4 regions of the Pseudoduganella sp. LjRoot289 genome follow, and region 1 is predicted to be linked to each of the others. Evidence: riboswitches for the same ligand, from Rfam matches in the RefSeq annotation. Region 1 holds a riboswitch; each other region holds the start of a gene.

Evidence for each region. Region 1 has a riboswitch for cobalamin ahead of ACSQ8Y_RS05935 (CoA-acylating methylmalonate-semialdehyde dehydrogenase). Riboswitches for the same ligand answer to the same signal wherever they lie in the genome.
Region 2: another riboswitch for cobalamin. It lies ahead of ACSQ8Y_RS22830 (TonB-dependent receptor domain-containing protein); the one in region 1 lies ahead of ACSQ8Y_RS05935 (CoA-acylating methylmalonate-semialdehyde dehydrogenase).
Region 3: another riboswitch for cobalamin. It lies ahead of ACSQ8Y_RS16945 (TonB-dependent receptor); the one in region 1 lies ahead of ACSQ8Y_RS05935 (CoA-acylating methylmalonate-semialdehyde dehydrogenase).
Region 4: another riboswitch for cobalamin. It lies ahead of ACSQ8Y_RS09715 (MotA/TolQ/ExbB proton channel family protein); the one in region 1 lies ahead of ACSQ8Y_RS05935 (CoA-acylating methylmalonate-semialdehyde dehydrogenase).

What each region holds. Positions count from the first base shown of each region.
Region 1 is NZ_CAXUPN020000001.1:1,366,625-1,370,707, reverse strand. It holds gene ACSQ8Y_RS05945 (tartrate dehydrogenase) at 1-805, opposite strand, end outside; gene ACSQ8Y_RS05940 (LysR substrate-binding domain-containing protein) at 916-1,830, shown strand; cobalamin riboswitch at 1,869-2,087, shown strand; gene ACSQ8Y_RS05935 (CoA-acylating methylmalonate-semialdehyde dehydrogenase) at 2,234-3,790, shown strand; gene ACSQ8Y_RS05930 (acyl-CoA dehydrogenase family protein) at 3,801-4,083, shown strand, end outside.
Region 2 is NZ_CAXUPN020000001.1:5,317,428-5,321,510, forward strand. It holds gene cobT (nicotinate-nucleotide--dimethylbenzimidazole phosphoribosyltransferase) at 1-719, shown strand, start outside; gene ACSQ8Y_RS22820 (adenosylcobinamide-GDP ribazoletransferase) at 730-1,527, shown strand; gene ACSQ8Y_RS22825 (histidine phosphatase family protein) at 1,518-2,096, shown strand; cobalamin riboswitch at 2,103-2,331, shown strand; gene ACSQ8Y_RS22830 (TonB-dependent receptor domain-containing protein) at 2,398-4,083, shown strand, end outside.
Region 3 is NZ_CAXUPN020000001.1:3,973,737-3,977,819, reverse strand. It holds gene ACSQ8Y_RS16950 (M1 family metallopeptidase) at 1-1,093, opposite strand, end outside; cobalamin riboswitch at 1,146-1,412, shown strand; gene ACSQ8Y_RS16945 (TonB-dependent receptor) at 1,479-3,500, shown strand; gene ACSQ8Y_RS16940 (thiol:disulfide interchange protein DsbA/DsbL) at 3,625-4,083, shown strand, end outside.
Region 4 is NZ_CAXUPN020000001.1:2,302,422-2,306,504, forward strand. It holds gene ACSQ8Y_RS09705 (cobaltochelatase subunit CobN) at 1-823, opposite strand, end outside; gene ACSQ8Y_RS09710 (DUF2149 domain-containing protein) at 810-1,148, opposite strand; gene ACSQ8Y_RS09715 (MotA/TolQ/ExbB proton channel family protein) at 1,150-1,767, opposite strand; cobalamin riboswitch at 1,848-2,065, opposite strand; gene ACSQ8Y_RS09720 (PAS domain-containing sensor histidine kinase) at 2,113-3,729, opposite strand; gene ACSQ8Y_RS09725 (molybdopterin cofactor-binding domain-containing protein) at 3,881-4,083, opposite strand, start outside.

The DNA.
Region 1 (4,083 bases):
GGTCGATATTGCCGGTCGGGGCGATACCCAGGCTGCCGGCCAGCGCGGCCGCCAGGTCGCTCAGGATGTCGGCGTGCAGATTGGTGGCGACGATGGTGTCCAGCGTGGCCGGGCGGTTGACCATGCGCGCGGTGGCGGCGTCCACCAGTTCCTTGTCCCATGCCACGTCCGGGAAATCGCGCGACACTTCCAGCGCGATCTCATCCCACATCACCATGGCGTGGCGCTGGGCGTTGCTCTTCGTGATGACGGTCAGCAGCTTGCGCGGACGCGACTGCGCCAGCTTGAAGGCAAAGCGCAGGATGCGCTCGACGCCGACGCGCGTCATCATCGACACGTCGGTGGCGGCTTCGATCGGGTGGCCCTGGTGCACGCGCCCGCCCACGCCGGAATACTCGCCCTCAGAATTCTCGCGCACGATGACCCAGTTCAGGTCTTCCTGCCTGCAGCGCTTGAGCGGACCGTCGATGCCGGGCAGGATGCGGGTCGGACGGACGTTGGCGTACTGGTCGAAGCCCTGGCAGATTTTCAGGCGCAGGCCCCACAGCGTGATGTGGTCGGCGATGTCCGGGTCGCCGGCCGAACCGAACAGGATGGCGTCCTTTCCGCGCAGGGCTTCCAGGCCATCTGCCGGCATCATGGCGCCGTGCCGGCGGTAGTAGTCGCCGCCCCAGCCGAAATCCTCGAACTCGAAAGCGAAGTCCTTGCTGCCGGCGGCCAGCGCGGCGAGCACTTCGCGGCCGGCCGGCACGACTTCCTTGCCGATGCCGTCGCCTGGAATGGTTGCGATGTGATAGGTCTTCATGACAGTCTCCTGAGTGGGTTGTGGCTGATTAACGAGGCCACTGTAAGGGGTGGACGACGATGAATAAGCTGGCTAAACTCAATCCATTGTTAACCCATAACTCCACAATCATGAGCAACGGCATTCAACCGGTCGAGTTGAGCTTTATCGTCGCCCTCGCCAGCAGCGGCAGCCTGAGCGCGGCTGCGCGCGAGATGGGCATCACGACGTCGGCGGTCAGCAAACGGCTGGCGCACATCGAGTCGCGCATCGGCGTGCCGCTGGTGAACCGCACCACGCGGCGCATGAGCCTGACCGCCGAGGGCGACGTCCTGCTGGAGCACGCGCGGCGCATCCTCGGCGAAATCGACGACCTGGACCAGCTGCTGAGCAAGTCCAGGGGTACGCCCAAGGGCCAGCTCCGGGTCAGCGCGACGCTGGGCTTCGGCCGCCTGCATATCGCGCCGGCCATTTCGAAGTACGTGCTGCGCTATCCCGAAGTGGACGTGCAGCTGCAGCTGTCGGTCGACCCGCCGGCCCTGACGGACGACCAGTTCGACGTCTGCATCCGCTTCGGCGCGCCGGCCGATGCGCGCGTGATCGCCAAGCGGCTGGCGCCCAACCGCCGCCTGCTGTGCGCCTCGCCCAGATACCTGGCCCAGCATGGGGAGCCGAAGACGCCGGGCGAACTGCGGCGGCACAACTGCATCAGCATCCGCCAAGGCGACGAGGCGTACGGGCTGTGGCGGATGTTCACCGGCAGGGAATCGGAACACAGCGCGGAAGCCGTCAAGGTGCGCGGCAACCTGACCACGAACGATGGCGAGATCGCCGTCAACTGGGCGCTCGACGGCCACGGCATCCTGATGCGGGCCGGGTGGGATATTGAGCGCTACCTCAACAGTGGGCGCCTGGTGGAGGTGCTGCCCGGCTACCGCACGCCGGACGCGGACATCTACGCCGTGTACCCGCAGCGTCACCAGCTTTCCGCGCGCATCCGCACGTTCGTGGACTTCCTGGCTGAGCGTTTCGAGCAATTTTCGTAACAAATCGAGATTACGTTTACGTAAACGTCAAATGATGTGCTAATCTTTACGCAACAGGTGCGCCGGGCAAATTCTTGTCCGGCGTTAAACGGGAAAGTGGTCGGCGCGGTCGGAATCTCACCGCGCCCCATGCCCCTGCTGCCTCCGCAACGGTAGGCAAGTGCGGCCGCTTCATCCATGCCACTGGTCCGCAAGACTGGGAAGGCGAAGCGGCAAGACTTGCAAGCCCGGATACCGGCCTGTTGATCTTCAGCGCCGCCCGCTGCACGGCGGCGCCGGGTCTGGTTACGTACGGAAGGTGCGTAACGGGTGCCGCGCGGCAGCATGCCGCCGGCTTACTTCGCAGACTGGCGGCGCAGCACGCGCGGGAAAGCGCACGCGCCGCCCATCAAGGAACGCTCATATGACCAATGCCGTCTTTGCCCCCGCCGTCCCTACCGCCGACACTACCGCCATCCCCCCCGCCGTCCCCACCGTCAAATTGCTGATCGGCGGCGCCCTCGTCGAATCGGCCACCGAACACTGGAGCGAGGTCGTCAATCCGGCCACGCAGCAGGTGATCGCCCGCGTGCCGCACGCCACGCCGGACGAAATGGCGCAAGCCGTGGCCGCCGCCAAGGCCGCCTTCCAGGCCTGGCGCAAAACGCCCATCGGCGCGCGCGCCCGCATCTTCCTCAAGTACCAGGCGCTGATCCGCGAGCACATGGCCGAACTGGCGGCCCTGCTCACCGCCGAGCAAGGCAAAACGCTGGCCGACGCCGAGGGCGACATCTTCCGGGGACTGGAGGTGGTGGAGCACGCCGCCAACATCGGCCAGCTCCAGATGGGCGAACTGGCCAGCAACGTGGCCGGCGGCGTGGATACCTATACGGTGCAACAGCCGCTGGGCGTGTGCGCCGGCATCACTCCGTTCAACTTCCCGGCCATGATCCCGCTGTGGATGTTCCCGATGGCCATCGCCTGCGGCAACACCTTCATCCTCAAGCCGTCCGAGCAAGACCCCATGGTGACCATGCGCCTGGCCGAACTGGCGCTGCAGGCCGGCGTTCCCGCGGGCGTGCTGAACGTGGTGCACGGCGGCGCGGACGTGGTGAACGCCATCTGCGACCATCCGGACATCAAGGCGGTTTCCTTCGTCGGCTCGACCACGGTGGGCACCCATGTGTACCGGCGCGCCACGCTGGCGGGCAAGCGCGCGCAGTGCATGATGGGCGCGAAGAACCACGCCATCGTGCTGCCGGACGCGCACCGCGAGCAGACCCTGAACAACCTGGCCGGCGCCGCCTTCGGCGCGGCGGGCCAGCGCTGCATGGCCCTGTCGGTGATGATCCTGGTCGGCGAGGCGCAGCAATGGCTGCCGGACCTGGTGAAGAAAGCGCAGACACTGTCGATCAACGCCGGCGCCGAACCGGGCACCGACATCGGACCGCTGATCTCGCCCAGGGCCAAGGCCCGCGTGCAGCAGCTGATCGGCCAGGGCATCGAAGAAGGAGCCAGGCTGGAGCTGGATGGACGCGGCCCAACGGTGCCAGGCTACGAGAGCGGCAATTTCGTCGGCCCCACCGTGTTCTCCGGCGTGACGCGGGACATGGCGGTCTACCGGGAAGAGATCTTCGGCCCGGTGCTGTGCGTGATGCACGCCGACTCGCTGAAGGACGCCATCGCCATCATCAACGCCAACCCGAACGGCAACGGCACCGCCCTGTTCACGCAGTCCGGCGCGGCCGCGCGCACCTTCGAAGAGGACGTGGACGCCGGCCAGGTCGGCATCAACGTGCCCATCCCGGTGCCGGTGCCGCTGTTCTCCTTCACCGGCTCGCGCGGCTCCAAGCTGGGCGACCTGGGCCCGTACGGCAAGCAGGTGGTGGCCTTCTACACCCAGACCAAGACCATCACCGCGCGCTGGTTCGACGACGCAGCCGTGACCGGCGGAGTGAATACGACCATCTCGCTCAAGTAAGGAGGCCGTCATGGACTTCGAACTGAACGAGGACCAGCGTGCCTACCAGGACGCCGCGCGCCAGTTCGCCGCGCGCGAAATGGCCGCGCAGGCGGCCCGCTGGGACGCCGAGGGCATCTTCCCAAGGCAAACGATAGCGCACGCTGGCGAGTTGGGCTTCTGCGGGCTGTATGTGCCGCAGGCCATGGGAGGGCTGGGCCTGTCGCGGCTGGACGCCACCGTGGTGTTCGAGGAGCTGGCGCGCGCCTGCCCTTCCACCACGGCCTACCTGACCATACACAACATGGCCAGCA
Region 2 (4,083 bases), 4.0 Mb from region 1:
ATGTGGTGGATGCGGGCGTGAACCACGCGTTCGGCGCTCGCGACGGCCTGCACGACCGCAAGGTGGCCAATGGCACGCGCAACTTCGCGCAAGAGCCGGCCATGACGCCGCAGCAGTGCGCGGCTGCGCTGGAACACGGCATGGCGCTGGCGTCCGACCTGCCCGGCAATGTGGTCGGCTTTGGCGAAATGGGCATCGGCAACACCACCGCCGCTGCCGCGCTGATGCATAAACTGACCGGCATCCCGGTGGCACTATGCGTGGGCGCGGGCACCGGCCTGTCCAGCGAGGGCGTACTGCACAAACAGCGCGTCATCGAGGCGGCCGTCGAAAAGCACGCCGCCGCCACCGCACCGCTGGACGTGCTGGCGACCTTCGGCGGTTTCGAGATCGCCATGATGGCGGGCGCCATGCTGAAGGCGGCCGAGCAGCGCCAGGTGCTGCTGATCGACGGCTTCATCGTCACCAGCGCCTTGCTGGTGGCTGCGCGCCTGCAGCCCGCCATCCTGGACTACTGCGTGTTCGCGCACTGCTCGGATGAGAGCGGCCACAAGGCCATGCTGGACAACCTGGGCGAGCGCGCGCTGCTGAACCTGGGCCTGCGCCTGGGCGAAGGCACCGGCTGCGCGCTGGCCTTGCCGCTGCTGCGCGCGGCCGTGAACTTCGTGAACCAGATGGCGACGTTCGAATCCGCCCAGGTCAGCGAAAAGTCCGAGTAGGCGCCCCGCCATGCACCACGCCCTGCACCAGCTGCGGCTGTTCTTCACTGCACTGCAGTTTTTCACGCGCATCCCGATTCCGCGCTGGGTGGGTTTCGATCCCTCCTGGCTGCACCATGCGTCGCGTTACTTCCCGCTGGTGGGGCTGGTGGTGGCAGCCATCGCCGGCGCGGTGTACGCGGCGGCGGCCTGCCTGTTCCCCGCGCCGGTGGCCGTGCTGCTGGCGACGGCGGCCGGCATCTACGCCACCGGCGCCTTCCACGAAGACGGCTTCGCGGACATGTGCGACGGCTTCGGCGGCGGCATGACGCGCGAACGGGTGCTGGAGATCATGAAAGATTCGCGCATAGGCGCATACGGCGCGATCGGCACCATCTCCCTGCTCGCGCTCAAATGCGCGGCGCTGTCGCTGATGCCGCCCGCTGTCGCGGTGGCCGCGCTGTTCTTTGCGCATCCGCTGTCCCGCCTCGCGGCGACGTCGCTGATCTGGCGCATGGAGTACGCGCGCGCCGAGGGCAAGGCCAAGCCAATGGCGCAAGAGATGAGCGGCGCGGAATTCGCCGTCGCCTGCGCATGCACGCTGCTGCCGGCGGCCCTCATCGCCCGGATGGGATGGCTGCCATGGCCGGCGATCTGCGCCGCCGTGCTGGCCGCGCTGGGCGCCGCCGTCTGGCTGGGCCGCAAGTTCGCGCACCGAATCGGCGGCTACACGGGCGACTGCCTGGGCGCCGTGCAGCAGGTGACCGAAGTGCTGGTCTATCTGTGCGTGCTGGCCAGCCTTGGCCATGGCGCCTGGCCATGCGCCTGATACTCATCCGCCATCCGCAGCCGCTGGTGGCGCCAGGCGTCTGCTACGGCAGCAGCGACCTGCCCGCCGAACCGAAGGACCTCGAGCGTGTGCTGGCCGAACTGCGGACCAGCGCCAGCATCGGCTCCGGCAAGGCGCACGCCCCTTTGATCCCTGACGATACGCCGCTCTATGCCAGCCCGCTGCTGCGCTGCGCCGCGCTTGCCCATCGCCTCGGCACACCCGTGCTGGATGCGCGGCTGGCGGAAATGGATTTCGGCGCGTGGGAACTGCGCAGCTGGGACGACATTCCGCGCGCCGAAGTCGATGCCTGGGCGGCGGACCTGGTCCACTACCGTCCCGGCGGCGGCGAGAACGTCTTGCTGGTCGCCGCGCGCGTGGCGGCATTCCGCGCCGAGCTGCTGCGCCAGCCGCACGCGCAGGCCGCCATCATCTGCCATGCGGGCACCATCCGGCTGCTGACGGCGCTGCAGGCCGGCCTGCCGCTGCACGAAACCGCGCTGCTGGCGGCCGCCTCGCCGCACAAGACCGCCTACGGCGAAGCTGTCATTCTGGAAGCCTCCGCCTGAAAAAACGTATAATGACCGCGTTTTGGTGCCCGCGCGCATGTCCATGCGCGCAGTTAAACGGGAAACACGGCGCTGCTTCTTACTGAGAAAGCGGCCAACGTGTGCTGCCCCCGCAACGGTAAACAAGTGTCGCCCACGGCGACAAGCTGCCTCGGACTAACCACTGTGCTTTGCATGGGAAGGTGAGGCGGTCTAACTTGCGAGCCCGGATACCGGCCAAGACAGGTGGATGCGCGCTGCGCATCTGTTCAATCCAGCCCACGGGGAAGTAGGCTGGTTGCATACTAAAAAAAGATCCATTATGAGCTTTCCTGTTATTCGGCACGCGGCCGTCTCCTCGCTCGCGCTAGCTATTGCCGCGCCTTGCGCCTACGCCCAGACCGCCGCCGCTAGCGTCAATGCCAACGCCGTCATCGTCACCGCCACGCGCTCGCCGCAGCTGCAGCGCGACGTGCTGAGCGACTCCCTCACCCTGCTCGCGGACGACATCGCGCGCTCCGGCGCCGGCTCGATCACCGACCTGCTGCAGCGCCAGCGCGGCATCGAGATCGCCCGCAACGGCGGACCGGGTACCAATTCCAGCGTCTACCTTCGCGGCGCCAACCCCAACCAGACCGTGGTGCTGGTGGATGGCGTGCGCATCGGCTCGTCCACTTCCGGCACGGCCAGCTGGTCGGCCATACCGCTGCAGGCGATCGACCGCATCGAGATCGTATACGGCCCGATGAGCATCCTCTACGGCGCCGACGCCATCGGCGGCGTGATACAGATCTTCACCAAGAAGGGCGCGGGCGCGCCCACCGTGTCCGCCTTCGCCGGCGCAGGCAGCGACAAGACGCGCGCTTTCGACGCCAGCGTGTTCGGTGCCACCGGCGGCGAAAACAGCTTCAGCTACGCCCTGAGCGCGGGCAAGGAAAAGTCGGACGGTTTTTCCTCCACCAAGCCTGGCAGCACCCAGTACAACGCCGACAATGACGGCTATGACCGCGTCGGTACCTCCGGCCAGTTCGGCTTCCAGCTGGCCAAGGGCCATGAACTGGGCCTGGTGTTCCTGAACAGCCGCATCGACGGCCAGTTCGACAGCGGCGCCAGCAAATACAATACGCAGAGCCACAACAAGCTGGAGAACATCGGCGTGTTCAGCAAGAACCGGGTGATGGATAACTGGTATAGCACCGTGCAACTGTCGAAGGCGAATGACAAGTCGATTTCGGACACCGGCGTCGCCAGCACCTACAGCCAGATCAACAGCAGGCAGACCGATTTCACCTGGCAGAACGATTTCCGCATTGGCGACGACACGCTGCAGCTGCTGGCCGGCCACCGCGAAGAAAAGGTCCGGTCGGGCACCACCACCGCGCTGGGCAAGCAGCGCAAGACGGACTCGCTGGCCGCCGCCTACAGCCTGCAGCGCGGCGCGCACCTGGCTACCTTCGGCGCCCGCTCCGACGACAGCTCGCAGTATGGCCGCAATACCAGCGGTTCAGCCGCCTACGGCTATCGCGTCAGCAGCGCACTGCGCGCCAGCGCCAGCATCGGCACCAGCTTCCGCGCGCCCACTTTCAACGAGCTGTACTACCCGGGCTTCGGCTACGAGAACAACCAACCCGAGCAAGGCCGCAATGCCGAAGCCGGCCTGCAGTACGACGACGGCACGAACGAATTCGGCGCCAGCGTCTACCGCAACAAGCTTACCGACATGCTGGTGACCACCACGCCCTGCCCCGACCGCGCCCGCAAAGGCAGTTGCGCCTACAACGTCAACCACGCCATGCTGGAAGGCCTGACCGTGAACGCCAGCCGCCGCATGGGCGCCTTCACCGTGGCGGCCAACGCGGACTGGCAGGACCCGAAGGACGAGACCACCGGCAAGTCGCTGGCGCGCCGCGCGAAGAAGCACGGCAACGCCAGCGTCGAATACGAAACCGGCGCGCTGACCGCCGGCGCCGAGCTGCAAGTGTCCGCTTCCCGCTTCGACGACGCCGCC
Region 3 (4,083 bases), 2.6 Mb from region 1:
GATACGGCCCCAGCGTTTTCGAGTAGTAGCTCAGCGCATCCTGCGCGGCCTTCAGCGACGGCGCCGCGCTGGCCGCGAACTCCGGCGCGTACAGGACCTTGATGCTGACCGGCGGACTGCCCGCGCCGGTCCAGCTGCCCGTCAGCGGCGCGGCGTAGCGCTTGTCGGCGGTCCAGGCGAAATCGTGCACGTCGCCCTGCACGTAGTGGTGCGTCAGCATGCCGTCCTTCTCCACCGGCGCGCCTTGCAGTTCGCCGGTGGCGCCGACCGTGTAGCCCTTCGGTACGGTAAGTTTCACGTCGTAGCTGCCGAAGTCCGCGTAGAACTCGGACTCGGCATGGTACTCGTGCACGTTCCAGCGCTCCTTGACGGCGCCCCGTTCGCCGGGCAGTTCCAGTACGCCGATTTTCGGGAACCACTGCGCCACCAGATGAAAGCTGCCGAAGTAGCCGCTGCGCGCGAGCAGGCGCGGCAACTGGCTGTGGAAATCGATATCGAGCGTGGTGGTGGCGCCGGGCGCCACCGGCTGCGGCAGGTCGAAGCGCACCACGGTGCGGTCGTTTGCCGGGCCGTCGTCCGGGTGCACGAAGGACTGGTCGACCTTGGCGCCGTTCTGCAGCACGCTGCGCAGTTCAATGTGGCCCCAGTCGCCGTCCTTGGGGTCGGTGCTGAACACGCCGCGTCCACCCATCGCGCGGTGCTCGGTGAAGAAGGTGGTGCCGCCGTGTTCGAAGGCGTTCAGGTAGAGGTGCAGATAGACCGTGCGCACCGGATGCGCGCTGCGGTTGCGCCAGGTGAGCTGCTGCTGGCCGTCCACCGTGTGCTTGACCGGATCGAGCGTCGCTTTGATCTTGTAGTCGGCCACGCGGTCCGACAGGGTAGGCTCGCCGCCGGTGCGCGGGCCGCCCCAGGCGTTGGGCGCGCTCGGCGTGGCGACCGCCGCCGCGTGCGCCGGCGCGAAGGGGATGCCGGTGTCGGTATAGGGTTCCGGAACGGCGATGACCTGCACTTGCGCCAGCAGCGTGCCCTGGATGGCCAGGGCCGCCATGGCGGCTGCTGCGGCCAGGAGTTTGCGGTAGGGGTAGGCGTTCATGGCTGCCACTATATCGAAGCAGGTAGTAAATTACCAACCTTATCGGCGGGAGTATAATGGCCGCGTTTTGGTGCCCGCGCCCATGTCCATGGACGCAGTTAAACGGGAAACACAAGGCTGCCTGCGCTGCGCGCGGCGGCCAAGGTGTGCTGCCCCCGCAACGGTACGCAAGCGCCGCGCTGCTTGAACGAGGCACGCGGCAGGCTGGATCGACAACCACAGTGCAGGCCGCGCGGCAGTCCCGCTGCGCGGCGCCGCGCCGGAAGGTGATCCAGTCCGTCTTGCCAGCCCGGATACCGGCCAGACAGGTGGAAGCGCTGATTGCCTTCCGTTGAATCCGATCTGCGGGGACGCGGACGGATGCTCACTACGTATAAAGAACAAGATGACCTTCACGCATACCCGCCGCTCGCCGGCCTTGCTGCCGTCCCTGCAGCCGCTGGCCCTGGCCACTTCCATCGCCCTGTGCTTCGCCGCAGCCGCAGCCGCACCGGCGCCAGCGCTGGCCCAGGCGCCCGCCCAGGCTCTCGCCCAAACCGCCGCGCCCGTGATCGTCACCGGCGCCCGTTTCGACAGCGACCCGTCGCTACTGCCGATCGGCGCCACCGTCATCAGCGCGGCCGAGATCCGCCGTTCCGGCGCCAGCGACGTCAACCAGGCCATCCGCAAAATCGGCGGCGTGCTGGGTCACCAGAGCCTGGACGGCAGCCCGGACTTCGCGCTCGACATGCGCGGCTTCGGCACCAACAGCAGCCAGAACATGGTGGTCCTGCTGGATGGCGTGCGCCTGTCCGAAAACGAGCAGAGCACGGCCATCCTGTCGACCATTCCTGTGGACTCGGTCGAGCGCATCGAGATCACGCGCGGCGGCAGCAGCGTGCTGTACGGCGACGGCGCCACCGGCGGCGTGATCCAGATCATCACCAAGCGCCCCGGCGCGCGCAATGCCGGCACCCGGGGCACGGTGTTCGCTGAAGCAGGTCAGCTCGGCCTGCGCGAAGGCCGCGCCGCGCTCACGCATAGCGCGGACAACTGGGCGTTCGACCTGTCGGGCGGCGCGCTCGACACCGACAACTACCGCGACAACAACGGCTTTAAGTCGCGCAACCTGAACCTGGGCGCGCAGTGGGCCTTCACCGGCGGCCGCGCCGGGGTGCGCGTCTCCGGCACCCGCCAGGATTCCCGCTTCGCCGGTTCGCTGTCCGAGGCGCAGTTCAACGCCAATCCGCGCCAGACCGCCTCGCCCAAGAACTTCGGCTCGCTCGACAGCGACCGCTACACCGCCTTCGTCGAAGCCAAGGTGGCCGGCTACGACCTGGCAGCCGAACTGTCGCACCGCCGCAAGGAGCTGGAAGCGAGCTATTTCAGCGCCTACGGCTTGTATGAACTGGATTACCAGAGCAAGCAGACCCAGTTCTCGCCGCGCGTGCGCAAGCTGGGCCAGATCGGCGCCGTCCTGAACGAAGCGGTGGCCGGCATCGATTTCATCGACTGGAGCCGGGAGCAGAAGGGCAGCGCGCCTAGCAAGGCGACGCAGAAGTCGAAGGCGCTGTACCTGCGCGACGAAATCAAGTGGGACGCGTTCCGCCTGGCCGCCGGCGCGCGCCGCGAGCTGTTCGAGAAGGACAACCGCGACCCGTCGCCTTTCGCCAGCGCCGTCTACGACGTGACCCAGGGCGTGAACGCCTGGGACATCCAGGGCAGCTACGCGCTGTCGGCCAAGGCCACGCTGCACGCCAAGATGGGCCAGAGCTACCGCCTGCCGAACGCGGACGACAATGCCTACACGCCGCTGGCCAACCGCGTGCTGCAGCCGCAGACCTCGCACGACATGGAACTGGGCACGAGCTACGCCGAAGACGGCAACAAGCTGGCCGCGCGCGTGTTCCGCCACGAGCTGCGCAATGAAATCTACTACGATCCGACCGCGGGCGAATTCCACTTCGGCGCCAACGTCAACCTGGCCCCGACCCGGCGCCAGGGCTTCGAACTGGACGCGAGCGCGCGCCTGGCCGCCGACTGGTCGCTGAGCGGCCATTACCAGCGTGTAAAAGCCACTTTCACCGAAGGCGCGGCCGCCGGCCGCGAACTGGTGCTGGTGCCGAAGAACGTGCTGAGCGCGCGCCTGTCCTGGACCCCGGCCGACGGCCAGAGCGCCGACATCGGCGCCCAGTGGGTCGACAGCCAGCGCTTCGGCAGCGATTTCGACAACAGCTGCGCCGCCCGCATCCCGTCCTACACCACGCTGGACGCCCGCTACGCGCGCAAGTTCGGCGCCTGGGAAGTGGCGCTGTCCGGCCTGAACCTGGCGGACAAGCAGTACTACGGCATGGCGTTCAGCTGCCAGGGCGGGATCTACCCGTCCGACGGCCGCCAGCTGAAGCTGTCGGCGCGCTACGACTTCTAAGCCGGGCTTAAATCAGGCTTAAAATCCCCGCTGGCCGGGGATTTTTGCCGTTTGGGCTGATGGCGGGCCGAAAAAAATGGTAATCTCGCGGCGTTCGCCACTCTCATTCAAAGAAGGACCACCCATGCGATTCCTGCGCCTGATACTTGCCGCCGCCGCCCTGTCGTTTGCCGCCGCCGGCGCCTCCGCAGCCGAACCGAAGGAAGGCGTCGATTTCAAGACGCTGGAAAGCCCGGTGCGCGCCGACACCGGCAAGAAGGTGGAAGTGCTCGAGTTCTTCATGTACTCGTGCCCGCACTGCAATGCTTTCGAGCCTGCGCTGGCCGACTGGGTGAAGAAGCAGGGCGACAAGATCGCGTTCCGCCGCATCCACTTCCCGGCCGGCGGCCCCAACGACGCGCAGGCGCACGCCTACCTGACGCTGGAAGCGATGGGCAAGGTCGACGAGTTGCACAACAAGATCTTCCGCGCCATCCACGTCGAGCGCAACCGCCTGAACAAGGATGACGCTATGACCGACTTCATCGCCAAGAACGGCGTCGACAAGGCCCAATACCTGGAATACTTCAATTCCTTCGCGGTG
Region 4 (4,083 bases), 940 kb from region 1:
TCAGCGGCACGTCGTAGGGATAGCCGAACACCGGCATGACGTTGTAGCCGCTGCGCTCCAGCCTCTCCACGATGGCGGCCAGAGGCAAGGTCTGGCCGGACACCAGGTTGGCGCGGTAGAAGACCACGCCCACCCATGGCGCGCCGGGACGGTGCTTCGCGTAGCCCTGCAGGTACTGGGCGTAGCTGGTGGCGGTGCGGTTCGCGGCCACGTCGTACAAGCCGGCCTCCGGCATCGCCTGCAACGGCGGCACGGTGACCTTCGCGTTGAACACATTCTTCAGCACGTAGCGCAGCAGGCTGCCCATGTTCTCGACGCCGCCGGTGCGGTGGTAGTCCCGGATGGCTTTGTCCTCGCGCACGCCCAGTTCGCGCAGCGCGTCGTCCGGCACGCCGCCGACCGCGTAGACCGCGTGGCGCTGGCGCTGCATCGCCTTCAGTTCGGGCGCCAGGGCCTGCGTTTGCTGGCTGTTCTTCACGTCCAGCAGCACGGCATCGGCCGCGACGAGGGCGGCGCGGTCGGCGGGCGCCATGCCGTTCGCGGGGATGATGCGCACGCTGATGTCGTGCGCTTTCAGCTCGGCCTGCAGACCGCGCACAGCCAATACGGCGGGACGCGATTCCACGTCGCCAAGCAACAGCGCCAAGGTGCGCGGCGCGGCCTGTGCGGCGGAAGGCATCAGCGCGCCGCACAAGGCGGCACAGACGATGGCCACCCTCGCAGAAAGCGGCGCCGCCGGCGGCATGGTAATCGGCACGGCGGTCGGCATGGCGATCCACCTGGCCAAGCGCGGCAAGGCCTCCTTCACTTTATTCAGGTACATAGACGACCTTTCCATCCGGGAGCTGGTACGCGGTGCCGAGGCGCTTGCCGCTGCCCGACAAGGGTTTGTCGCTGACGCGGGTCACCTTGATCTCGGACCCCTTTTTGGTCAGTATTTCCACCTTGCCGTCCGCGCTCTTCTTGGCGATGGTGACTTCGGAGTTGGGGTCGAGCAGGTCCATCATGTTCCAGGCGGAGAACAGGGCGAGCATCATGGCGACGATGAAGACGATGCTGGCGTCGAACAGGTTGGCGACGCCCGCCAACGGGTCTTCGCCGCCAGAGCCGTCGTGACGGCTGTAGCGGTGGCGATTGAGGTAGCGCATGTCAGCCTCCGGAGCGCAGCAGGTGCGGCGCCGCAGGCACGGCCTGGGCTTCCAGGCCGGCCTGCCCGGCCAGCAGCGTCTCGGCCGCATAGGCGACGTCGGTCAGGTCGTTGCGCAGCCAGTGCTCGCGCGCCAGCGTCAGCACGTAGGCCGTCACGCTGCAGGCCAGGCCGACCACGGTGGCGGTGAACGCTGTGGTCATGCTCTCGGCCATTTTCGGCAGATTGCCTTGCGCCAGGCCGGCCAGCGAGATGCCCATCGGGATCAGGGTGCCCATCAAGCCCAGCGCCGGGCCGACGCGGACGACGAAGCGCACCGAATCCAGGCGGCGCACGCCGGCCGCGTCGGTGCGCTGCACCAGGCGTTCCAGGCGCACCTCGAGCGGCGGGTTTCCCTGCTGCGCGGCGGCGGCCTGCATCTGCGCGGTGGCCGCGTCGACCAGCACGCGCACGCCGCGCCGGCGCTCGTTCCATTCGGCGACGAAGGTGCCCAGGCAGACCAGCATGTGCAAGGTCAACGCGGCGATGCCCAGCAACACAGGCAGGTACAGCAAAGTGGAAATCGAATACAGCAAGGTTTCGATGGCGCGCACGGCACCGTCGATAGGCAGGTCTGGCATGGAATGTTCCTACGGAGCGGCAATCCTCCCCACTTCCCCGTAGGCGCGATTGCTGTCAGAAGCGCGCCACGCACGGCAGCGCACTTCCACCTGCTCTGGCCGGTATCCGGGCTCGCAAGCCTAGCTGTCCGACCTTCCCATGCCGAAGCACAGTGGTGTTGGGAGACAGCCTGCCGTCAAGGACGACGCTTGCTAACCGTTGCGGGGGCAGCACACCTGACCGCTTGCGCGGCCTGTGTTTCCCGTTTAACTGCGCACGAAGACTACGCGCGCGGGCACCAGAGCGAGCGCATTATACGTTTGGCATGCGCCGCCAGTCCAGTCCTCCGGACCAGTCACTTCAAATTAGCAAGCCTGCTCCAGCGGCAGACAAACCGTGAAGCTGCTGCCGCACCCCGGCCCGGCGCTGTGGGCCGCCACGCTGCCGTGGTGCAGCTCGACCAGGCTCTTCACCAGCGCCAGTCCTATTCCCAGCCCGCCGGACGTGATCTCTTCATGGCCGCCATCCTGCTCGCCTTGGGCGAACAGCTCGAAGGCGCGCTCCAGCAACTCCGGCGCCATGCCGACACCGTTGTCGCGCACCGTCATCCGAACCTGCGGCTGCGCAGCCTCGCTTTCCACTTCCACGCGCAGCACGATCTCGCCGCCGGCCGGCGTGTACTTGGCGGCATTGTTAAGCAAATTGGTCATCACCTGCACCAGGCGCTTATGGTCGCCGCGCAGCCAGACCTCGCCGGGCGGCACCTGCACCGTCAGGCGCTGGCTTGCGGCTTCGATCGCCGGGCGCGCCTGCTCGACGGCGTCCGCGGCGACGCGTGCCGCGTCGATGCAATCCCACCGCAGGCGGACCAGGCCACGCTTCACACGCGACACGTCCAGCAAGTCGTCCACCAGGCCGGTCATATGCCTGACCTGGCGCGAAATCACCCCGCCGGTCTGTTTCAGGCATGCCTCGTTCAGGCCGCCCATGGCCAGCAAGTCGGCCGCCGCGCTGATGGGAGCCAGGGGGTTGCGCAACTCGTGCGCCAGCATGGCCACGAATTCGTCCTTGCGGCGGTCGGCCAGCAACAGCGCTTCCTCGCTGCGCTTGGCTGCGCTGACGTCCTTGAACAAGATGGCGACCCTGCACTCGGCCGGGTCGTCGACGCGGAAGGCGTATAAGTCGAACCAGCGCCCCATCGCCTTCGCTTCGTAAGACGTGCGTACCGGTTCGCCCGTGAGCGCCACCTTGCCATAGGTCTCGAACCAGAATTCTTCGTGCTCGGGCACCAGTTCGCGCATCAGGCGTCCCTCTGCGGCCGGCAGGCCGGTCACGCCGGCAAAGGCCCGGTTGATTTCGCGGAAGCGGTAGTCGACCGGCTTGCCTGCCGCGTCAAACACCAATTCGATGATGCAAAAGCCTTCATCGATCGAATCGAACAGCGAGCGGTAGCGTGCCTCGCTCAACTTTAGCTGCGCCTCGGCAAGCTTTTTGTCATGCACATCGGTCGAGGTGCCGAACCAGCGCAGCACGGCCGCCCCGCTTCTCCCCTCGATATTGCGCTGGGGCTCGGCGCGCGCCAGGAACCAGCGGTATTCGCCGCTGGCCGAGCGCACCCTATGCTCGACGGAAAATACTTCGCCGTTCGCTTTGGCGACCGCCCATGCCGCCAAGGTCGCGGGGATGTCGGCGGGATGGATGAAGCCAGTCAGCTGATCCGGGCCGGTGGCGGCCAGGTCGGCGCCGGTGTAGCTCATCCATTGTTTGTTGACGAATACGGCCCGGCCCGCGCTGTCCAGTATCCAGATCAATTGCGGTATCGAGTCCGCCATCAGGCGGAAACGCCGCTCGCTTTCCCGCAGGCGGCGCTCGGCCTCGTGGCGCGACGTGGCGTGGCGCAGCCGCGCAGGGTTGCCGCCCGCGTCCTGTTTGCTGGCGGCGCTCCGGATAACCGGGGGCTGATCCCTTGAACTCGCTTGCACGTGGCGCTCCGTTTCTCTGGACGAATGCCACAGTATATTCTTAGCTTGCCGAGCGCGACGCGCCGCATCGGCCGAGGGTGCTCCCCGCCGGCGCCCCGGGTTGCGCCGCTACAACGAGCCCCTACCGTCGGCCAAGCCACGCCGGCGCCCCCTACCCTTTGAGCTGGAACGGCAGTGCGCGCAGCGGCTTGCCGGCGAGCCGCGCGATGGCGTTGGCGAACGCGGGCGCCAGCGGCGGCAGGCCGGGTTCGCCGATGCCGGTGGGCGGCTCGGCGCTGGGCACGATGTGGGTGGCGAAGGCCGGCATGTCCGTCATGCGGGCCACGGTGAAGTCGCCGAAATTGCTCTGCTCGA